DNA from 3 places in the Streptomyces sp. NPDC046197 genome. Region 2 is predicted to be linked to each of the others. Evidence: riboswitches for the same ligand, from Rfam matches in the RefSeq annotation. Region 2 holds a riboswitch; each other region holds the start of a gene.
What was found. Region 2 has a riboswitch for S-adenosylmethionine ahead of AB0A61_RS32210 (aminotransferase class V-fold PLP-dependent enzyme). Riboswitches for the same ligand answer to the same signal wherever they lie in the genome.

Region 1 (3,188 bases), on a different contig from region 2:
CTCCTCGGCGAACTGGCCCGCTGAGCACGCCGGTCGAACCGACGGCCCGACCGGCCCCCCTGCACCCCCGTGACGAAGGAGAACCCATGACCACCGAGGCCACCACGACCGACTTCCATGCCTTCACCGAGAACTGGCGGGAGTGGTACCGCGCCCATGAGGCCCGGCTCGCCGACCCGCACGGGTTCCTGGCGGTCACCGGCCTGCACTGGCTCGACGACCGGCCCCAGCGCTTCCCGGACGCGCCCGGTGCGTGGCGCACCGGCCCCGACGGGGTCGTCGCAGACCTCGACGACGGCGAGGAACTGATCGTCGACGGAACCCCGGTGCACGGTGAACACCGCTTCGGCATGCTTCCCGAACGCGGCGGCGTCGACGCCGTCTGGGGAGACGCCGTCATCGAGATCGCCAGGCGCGGCGGGCACGACATCGTGCGCCCCCGGCACCCGGACGCACCGCTGCGCACGGCCTTCACCGGAACGCCCGCCTACGCCCCCGACCCGCGCTGGGCCGTGACGGGCCGCTGCATCCCCTTCGACACGCCACGACCGACCACCGTGGGCGCCGCGGTCGAGGGCCTTGAGCATGTGTACGACGCTCCGGGCAGGGTCGAGTTCGAGCTGGACGGGCGCCCCCTGTCGCTGACCGCGTTCCCCGGCCACGGTGCGGGCCGACTGATGGTGCTGTTCACCGACGCGACCTCCGGAGTCACCACCTACGCCGCCAACCGGGCCCTGACCCTGGAGCCGCCCGCCGCCGACGGTACGGTCGTCCTGGACTTCAACCGCGCCGCGAACCTGCCGTGCGCCTACACGGACCTGGCCACCTGCCCGCTGCCCCCGGCCGAGAACCGGCTGCCGGTGGCGATCGAGGCCGGCCAGAAGATCCCCCGCGAGCGCGGCGGTTCCTGAGCCGGAACCGGTACCGGTCCGACTGCCCCTGCAGGGCGTCGCTTTCCGGCATTGACGCACGACAAGAGCCCTCCGTACGATCACGAACGGCATTGAGTGTCAGCGTCAAGCCCTGGCTCGCTGACCGGCAACCCTCCCCGCGCGGTGGGGTGCTCCAGGTGAAAGCCCGGCGGGATCACCGACGATCTCCGCAAGCGCGTGGCCTCGTGACCGGGGCCGGAAATGTGGAGGACCGGTATGCGGCACGGTGGTGACCTCAGCGCCCGCTTCGTCGGCGCCACCGTGTTCTCCCGGCTCTCGCGTCGGCGCCATATCGACCTCAAGCGCTCGACCAGCTGCCTCTGTCAGGCCTGACGGCCCCTTCCGCCGCCGGTCGTGGTCCGGCACGCACCGGCCGTCACCGCACCCGCCTGCGGCTGCCCCCCGCTCCGCCCTGATCCCTGTCTGCACAGCGCTTCCCCGCCACCGGTCTGGTACCGGCCGGGGCCGTACACCCATGCACGGTCGTGCCTTGTACGGCGCCTTCTTGCCTGGTGACACGAGTAGGAGAACCCTCCGTGAACGCACTTCCGGCTTTCAGAGCCCCCCGCTGGGCGCCCCTCGCCGCCCTGCTGACCACAAGTGTTCTGCTGACCGCCTGCGGTTCGGGCGACGACTCCGGTAGCGGAAGCAGCCGGCCGAAGTCCGGTGGCACCCTGACCTTCGCGGTGGGTTCCGACGCCGGCTGCGTGGATCCACAGCAGGTCGGCAGCAACGAGAGCATCTACTCGGTGCGCCAGACCGTGGACTCCCTGACCGACCAGGACCCCAGGACCGGCAAGATCGTGCCGTGGCTCGCCAAGAGCTGGGACATCAACGCCGACGCCACGGAGTTCACCTTCCATCTGCGCTCGGGCGTCACCTTCAGCGACGGCTCCCGGCTGACCGCGCAGGTGGTCAAGGACAACCTCGACGCGGTGCCGGAGCTCGGCGCCCTCGGGGTCCTCGCCCAGGGCTATCTCAGCGGCGTCAAGAGCACCACCGCGGTGGACCCGCTCACCGTCAAGGTGACCTTCAAGGAGCCCAACACCCAGTTCCTCCAGGCGACTTCGACCCACTCGCTGGGCATCGAGTCGTCGGCGAGCGTGAAGAAGACCCCGCAGCAGAAGTGCAGCGACGGTGTGATCGGGTCGGGGCCGTTCGTGCTCAAGCAGTACGTCCAGAACCAGTCGATCACTCTGGCCAAGCGCACCGGCTACGACTGGGGCTCCTCGCTGTGGTCCAAGAAGGGCGAGACCTACCTGGACAAGCTGGTCTTCAAGGTCGTCCCCGAGGCGGGGGTGCGGGCCGGCAGCCTCCAGTCCGGGCAGGTGGACGCGATCAGCAGCGTCGGCAAGGCCAACGAGGCGGCACTCGGGGGCGGTCAGGTCACCCTGCTGCGCCGGGCCAACCCCGGCGTGGTCTTCGGGCTCGGCGTCAACAACTCGCGGCCGCTGCTGAAGGACGTAAAGGTGCGTCAGGCGATCCTGGCGGCCATCGACCGCAAGCAGATCGCCGACACCGTGTTCCCGACCGGCACCCAGTCGGCGACCAGCGTCCTGGCGCACACCACGCCCGACTACACCGACCTCTCCTCGGACCTCGCCTTCGACGCGGCCAAGGCAAAGTCCCTGCTGGAAGCGGCCGGTTGGAAAGCCGGCAGTGACGGCATACGCGCCAAGGACGGCAAGGAGCTGAGCCTGACCATCAGCTGGTTCCCCAACGCCGCCACCAACCAGCCCGCACTGGAGCTGGTCCAGCAGCAGCTGAAGGCCGTCGGGATCGACGTGGTGCTCAAGCAGGGTCAGGTCAGCCAGTTCGCCACCACACTCCAGGGCGGTGACTTCGATCTGGTGTGGGGCAACGTGACCCGCTCCGACCCTGACATCCTGCGTACCTCCTTCTCCACCCGGCTGGCCAACTTCTATCGCCTGCCCGCCACTTCCCTGGACACGGCGCTGTCCGGCCAGGCCGCGACCACGGACACCGCCAAGCGCGAGCAGCTGGTGGACGAGGCGCAGAAGCTGATCGTGCAGAACGCGTACAACGTGCCGGTGGTGGAACTCCAGACCCAGCTGGCCGTGTCGAAGAAGGTGCACAGCCTCGACTTCGACTCGGGCAGCCGCATCCAGTTGCACGACACCTGGATCGGCTAGCGCATGCGCCGCTATGTGATCAAGCGACTGGCGCAGGCGGTCGGGGTGCTGTGGGCGGCGTACACGGTGTCGTTCCTGGTACTGAACTGGCTGCCCGGTGACC
Region 2 (3,188 bases):
CCAGTTCCTTCACCGCGCGCACGAAGCGCTCCACGTGTTCGTCCGGGGTGCCCGCGCCGAAGCTGACCCGGATGGCGTTGAGGGACTTCTCGCCGGGGGCGGCCTCGGGGGCGCCGCACTCGCCCTGGGCCTGCGGGTCACTGCCGAGCAGAGTGCGGACCAGCGGGTGGGCGCAGAACAGGCCGTCGCGGACGCCGATGCCGTACTCGGCGGAGAGCGCGGCGGCGAAGTGGGAGCTGTTCCAGCCCGCCACCACGAAGGAGATCACGCCGACCCTCGGGGCGTCGTCGCCGAACAGGGAGAGGACCCGGACCTCGGGAACCCCGGCGAGGCCCGCCCGCACCTTGTCGATCAGGTACCGCTCGCGGGCGACGAGGGTGTCGAAGCCGGCCTCGGTGAGGGCCCTGCAGGCGGAGGCGACGGCGTAGGCGCCGATGACGTTCGGTGAGCCGGCCTCGTGGCGGGCGGCGCTCTCGTGCCACTCCACGTCCACTCCCCCGTCGGTGCGGCGCGTGACCCTGCGGCTGGCGCCGCCGCCCGCGAGGTACGGCTCGGCCGCGCGCAGCCAGTCGGCACGGCCGGCCAGGACGCCGGAGCCGAAGGGGGCGTACAGCTTGTGACCGGAGAAGGCGACCCAGTCCACGTCGAGGTCCCGCACCGACACCGGGTGGTGCGGGGCGAGCTGGGCGGCGTCCAGGACGACGCGGGCGCCGTGCGCGTGCGCGGCGGCGGCCAGCTCCCGTACCGGCCACAGCTCGCCGGTGACGTTGGAGGCGCCGGTGACGCAGACGAGGGCGGGGCCGTGCGGGTCGCGGTCGGCCAGCGCCCGCTCCAGGGTCTGGACCGCCTGCCGCGGGGTGCGGGGGGCGTTGAGGTAGGTGACCCGCGCGTCCTTCCAGGGCAGCAGCGAGGCGTGGTGCTCGGTCTCGAAGACGAAGACCTGGCAGTCGGCCGGGAGCGCGCGGGCGAGGAGGTTGAGGGAGTCGGTGGTGGACCGGGTGAAGACCACCTGGTCGGTCCCGCGGCAGTCGAGGAACTCGGCGACCGCCCTGCGGGCGTTCTCGAACAGGTCGGTGGACAGCTGGGAGAGATAGCCGGCGCCGCGGTGGACGCTGCCGTAGTACGGCGCGTACGCGGCCACGTCGTCCCACACGCGCTGGAGGGCCGGCGCGCTGGCGGCGTAGTCGAGGGCGGCGTAGGTGACCTCACCGCCGGTGACGAGCGGGACGGTGACATCCCGTCCCAGAACGGGCAGCGGGGCACAAACGGACTGGTCGGCGGCAAGGGTGGAGACAGACATGGCGAACTCCGGTGAGAGGCAAGCGGAACCACCGTGCGAGCGGATGCGGCTCGAGCACGGAGGAGGGGGAAGGGGGATGCGGAGGCGGGGCTCTACGCCCTATCGCATTCGCTTGCTCACGGAAGGCTCCCTCGAACGACCAGGACCCCTGGCCCCACGCTCAGTCAGGAGCGTGCGAGGGGTCCGCGCTTGCCGCAGACCTCGCTGCCTGCGGCCCGGTCTTCACCCGGGGCACCCCGCCACGGACGGAGGGTTGCCGGACAGTCGGCCGGGGCCTCATGACTGTCACTCATGACCTGATACTGGAACGTACGCGAAGTGATCGCGGTCCCGCAACCCGTGTCCGGATCGCGGGACACCCGTCGGCGAGGGGCCAGGGGGTGTCAGACACCCCCCAGGCGACCCCTAGGCGTTGCTCGCGGCCACCCAGCGCTCCAGCGTCCGCTTCGCCGCCCCGGAGTCGATCGACTCGGCCGCCTGCTGCATCCCGGCGCGGAGCTGCTCCGCCAGGGTCCCGGAACCCGGTTCCAGGGCCACCAGGGCCGCCGCCGAGTTGAGCAGCACGGCGTCCCGTACCGGGCCGGTCTCGCCGTCCAGCAGGCGCCGGGCGACCTCGGCGTTGTAGGAGGCGTCCGCGCCCCGCAGCGCCTCCACCGGCACCAGCTCGATGCCGACGTCCCGCGGGTCGAAGCGCTCCTCGGTGACCTTGCCGTCCCGGACGATCCACACCCGGGAGGTGGAGGTCGTGGTCAGCTCGTCGAGACCGTCGTCGCCGCGGAAGACCAGGGAGGAGTTGCCGCGCTCGGCGAAGACGCCCGCGACGACCGGCGCCATGCGCGGATCCGCGACGCCCACCGCCTGGGCCTTCACCTTCGCCGGGTTGGTGAGCGGACCGATGACGTTGAAGGTGGTGCGGATGCCCAACTGGCCCCGGGCGGCGGCCACATGACGCAGTGCCGGGTGGAACTTCACCGCGAAGCAGATGGTGATGCCCGCTTCCTCGGCGACCTCCGCCACCCGCTTCGGGGTCAGCTGCAGATTGATGCCGAGCTTCTCCAGGACGTCCGACGAGCCCGACGCGGACGAGGCGGCCCGGTTGCCGTGCTTGACGACCTTCGCGCCGGTACCGGCGACGACGATCGAGGACATCGTGGAGATGTTCACCGTCCGCGCGCCGTCGCCGCCGGTGCCCACGATGTCGACGGTCGGACCGGCTACCTCGATCACGTTCGCGTGCTCGTACATGGCCCGGACCAGCCCGGTGATCTCCTCGACCGTCTCGCCCTTGGCCCGCAGGGCCACCAGGAACCCGGCGATCTGGGCGTCGGTCGCCTCGCCGCGCATGATCCGGTCCATCGCCCAGGCCGTGTCGTCCGCGCTCTGGTCGCGGCCGTCGAGCAGGGCGTTCAGTACCGCGGGCCAGGAACGGCCCGCCGCGATGTCGCCTCCAGCGGGGGTCACAGCGCTCATAAGCCGCTCCTGGGTCGGTGTCCCGGACTACGGGACGCAGGTCTCGAACAGGTCCACCCTATCCAGCCCCGGGCACGGCGAAGGGCCCCGTCCGTACACCGGACGGGGCCCTTCGCGTGGCGTGGCGACGCTGGGAGGTCAGTGGTGGCCGTGGCCGCTCGTGATCTCCCGGTACTCCTCGACAGTCGGCTTCGGGATCTGGTTCTCCTCGCCGTAGTACGCGTTGCTCAGCTTGGCGCGCAGCTTCTCGGAGCCCTTCACCTTGCGCTCGACGCCGTTCTCGTCGACCGCCGGGCCGATCTCGGCCGGAGCGTACTGCTCGTGCGCGGTGAGCGTGTGCAGCTGCTCCTGGCTGAGCGGCTCGTGGATCTCGATGAACTCACCGTGCGGCAGGCGCTTGATGATGCCGGTCTCGCGG
Region 3 (3,188 bases), on a different contig from region 2:
TCAGGGCAAGTCAGACCCCGCAAACGGCGCAAAAGCCGCAAATCGCCCTCGCACTTTGGCTACTTCTTGTCGGGCATGCGGCAGGAATCCATGGCTTGCGCCCCTGAGATCAGGAGCGCGTTCCCCAACTGTACCGCGCTCAATCACACTGAATTGCCCCCTCCGCTTCTCTCACGGAGGAGGCAATTCGATGAACTCTCAGTGACGGGCATTACCGAAGGTAATGACGAGGCCGTCCGGGGCCGCCGCGCGGCACGCCGACGCGCCGTCAGCCGCCGGCCACCGCCGGAATGATCGAGACGCCGGCGCCGTCCGGGGTGGCGGTCTCCAGGCCCTGCTCGAAGCGGACGTCGTCGTCGTTGACGTACACGTTGACGAAACGGCGCAGCCTGCCCTGGTCGTCCAGGACCCGGGCGGCGATGCCGTTGTGGTTCTTCTCCAGGTCGGCGATGACCTCGGCCAGGGTCGCGCCCTGGGCCTTCACCTCGGCCTGGCCGCCGGTGTAGGTGCGCAGGATGGTCGGGATGCGAACGGTCACGCTCATGCGAGGCCAGCCTCTCGGAAGGAGTCCAGGTTCGGACGGATCGTCGCGGTGAGCCCGGTACCCGCCACCGCGTCCAGGGTCTTGAGACCGTCGCCCGTGTTGAGGACGACGGTGGTCTTGGCCGGGTCGAGCACGCCGTTGTCGATCAGCTTCTTCGTCACCCCGACCGTCACACCGCCCGCCGTCTCGGCGAAGACGCCCTCGGTCCGGGCGAGCAGCCTGATGGCGTCGACGACCTGCTCGTCCGTCACGTCCTCCACCGCACCGCCCGTGCGGCGCGCGATGTCGAGGACGTACGGGCCGTCGGCCGGGTTGCCGATGGCGAGGGACTTGGCGATGGTGTTCGGCTTCTGGGGACGCACGACGTCGTGGCCGGCCTTGAAGGCGGTCGACACCGGCGAGCAGCCCTCGGCCTGGGCGCCGAAGATCTTGTACGGCCGGTCCTCCACCAGCCCGAGCCCGATCAGCTCCTGCAGACCCTTGTCGATCTTGGTGAGCTGTGAGCCGGAGGCGATCGGGACCACGATCTGGTCGGGCAGCCGCCAGCCGAGCTGCTCGCAGATCTCGTACGCCAGGGTCTTGGACCCTTCCGCGTAGTACGGGCGCAGGTTGACGTTGACGAAGCCCCAGCCCTCGCCGGCCGGGTCACCGATCAGCTCGGAGCAGAAGCGGTTCACGTCGTCGTAGTTGCCCTCGATGCCGACGAGCTCACCGCCGTAGATCGCGGCCATGACGACCTTGCCCTGCTCCAGGTCGTGCGGGATGAACACGCACGAGCGGAAGCCGGCCCGCGCGGCGGCGGCACCGACGGCACCGGCCAGGTTGCCGGTGGAGGAGCAGGACAGGGTGGTGAAGCCGAAGGCGCGGGCGGCCTCCAGTGCCTGGGCGACGACACGGTCCTTGAAGGAGTGGGTCGGGTTGCCGGAGTCGTCCTTCACGTACAGCCCGCCGGTGACGCCGAGTTCGCGGGCGAGGTTGTCGGCCTGGACGAGCTTGGTCCAGCCCGGGTTCAGGTTCGGCCTGGTCGCCACGTCCGCCGGGACGGGCAGCAGCGGCGCGTAGCGCCAGATGTTCGCGGGGCCCGCTTCGATCCGCTTGCGCAGTTCCTCGGTGTCGTAGGCCGAGAAGTCGTAGGCGATCTCCAGCGGGCCGAAACACTCCTCGCAGGCGAACACAGGACCCAGAGGTACACGGTGGCCGCATTCGCGACAGGACAGCGCGGCGGCGGGGCCGAGGTCGACGGTGGGGTCGGTGCTGCTTGCAACAGTCTGCACAGCCATGTGAGGCGAGGCCCTTTCTCCTCATCTTCCTCACGACGCATCTCGCCGTGAGACGGATTTGGCACCTTCCCTAGCCGGGAGCCTCGCGAAGACGATCTGCTGTGCTCGCAAGCAGTCGATACGAGAACCGGCTGGAGGGTTGCCGGGGCTTCATCGGGCCGTGTCCCTCTGCCCCTCTGGATGAGCGGTATGTGGTTGTGAAGCCGCGGCGACCCCCGACACGTGATGGTCATCCGCGTTGTTCAAGACTGTAACCGACGGCCACGACAGTTGAGATAGTCGTCCGAACCGCGAGACGGATCACCGGACCGTGTGATCCGTGCCGTGATCCGAACACCAGTGAGGAGCCGCCGACCGTGCTGGAAGAAGTCGAGCGCTGGCTGAGGACACGCTCCTGGTCCGTGACCGATCGCCCGCTCCACACGATCCTGGCCGCCAAACGCGCGAGCGGCTCGTCGGTCAGCGTCGTGCTGCCCGCGCTCAACGAGGAGGAGACGGTCGGCGACATCGTCGCCGTCATCCGCCACGACCTCATGGAGCAGGTGCCACTCGTCGACGAGCTCCTCGTCGTCGACTCGGGCTCCACCGACCGCACCTCCGAGGTGGCCGCCGCGGCCGGCGCCCGGGTCGTCCACCGCGACGACATCCTGCCGCGCATCCCGGCCGTGCCCGGCAAGGGCGAGGTGCTGTGGCGCTCGCTGCTCGTCACCCGCGGGGACGTCGTCTGCTTCGTGGACGCCGACCTGAGGGAGTTCTCCTCCGACTTCGTCACCGGGATCGTGGGCCCGCTGCTCACCGACCCCGGTGTGGACCTGGTGAAGGCCATGTACGACCGCCCGCTGACGCTCGCCGGCGAGTCCGCGTCCGGCGCGGCGGCAGGTCAGGGCGGACGCGTCACCGAGCTGATGGCGCGTCCACTGCTGAACATGCACTGGCCCCAGCTGGCCGGCTTCGTGCAGCCGCTCGGCGGCGAGTACGCGGCCCGCCGCTCGCTGCTGGAACAGCTTCCCTTCCCGGTCGGCTACGGCGTCGAGCTCGGCATGCTGGTCGACGCGCTGCACCTGGTGGGTCTGGACGCGCTCGCGCAGGTCGACGTCGGTGTGCGCAAACACCGGCATCAGGACGGGCAGGCGCTGGGCCGCATGGCCGCCGCGATCTACCGCACCGCCCAGCTCCGTCTGGCCCGCGGCCATCTGATCCGCCCCTCCCTCACCCAGTTCGAACGGGGTGAGGACGGCTTCGAGCCGCGCACCTACTCGGTGGACACCGAGGAGCGGCCGCCCATGGTGGAGATCGCGGAGTACGCGGCCCGGAAGGTGGCGTAAAACGCCGGCCCGGCCGTATACGGCCACCCACGAAGCGGA

Region 1: another riboswitch for S-adenosylmethionine. It lies ahead of AB0A61_RS08270 (putative leader peptide); the one in region 2 lies ahead of AB0A61_RS32210 (aminotransferase class V-fold PLP-dependent enzyme).
Region 3: another riboswitch for S-adenosylmethionine. It lies ahead of thrC (threonine synthase); the one in region 2 lies ahead of AB0A61_RS32210 (aminotransferase class V-fold PLP-dependent enzyme).

Annotation. Positions count from the first base shown of each region.
Region 1 is NZ_JBEYZY010000004.1:272,941-276,128, reverse strand. It holds gene AB0A61_RS08280 (LLM class F420-dependent oxidoreductase) at 1-24, shown strand, start outside; gene AB0A61_RS08275 (DUF1684 domain-containing protein) at 87-911, shown strand; SAM riboswitch class IV at 1,000-1,114, shown strand; gene AB0A61_RS08270 (putative leader peptide) at 1,134-1,265, shown strand; gene AB0A61_RS08265 (ABC transporter substrate-binding protein) at 1,469-3,085, shown strand; gene AB0A61_RS08260 (ABC transporter permease) at 3,089-3,188, shown strand, end outside.
Region 2 is NZ_JBEYZY010000032.1:15,285-18,472, forward strand. It holds gene AB0A61_RS32210 (aminotransferase class V-fold PLP-dependent enzyme) at 1-1,300, opposite strand, end outside; SAM riboswitch class IV at 1,481-1,597, opposite strand; gene trpD (anthranilate phosphoribosyltransferase) at 1,706-2,770, opposite strand; gene AB0A61_RS32220 (cytochrome bc complex cytochrome b subunit) at 2,909-3,188, opposite strand, start outside.
Region 3 is NZ_JBEYZY010000017.1:118,903-122,090, forward strand. It holds gene AB0A61_RS23935 (MoaD/ThiS family protein) at 269-544, opposite strand; gene thrC (threonine synthase) at 541-1,824, opposite strand; SAM riboswitch class I at 1,843-2,011, opposite strand; gene AB0A61_RS23945 (glucosyl-3-phosphoglycerate synthase) at 2,181-3,149, shown strand.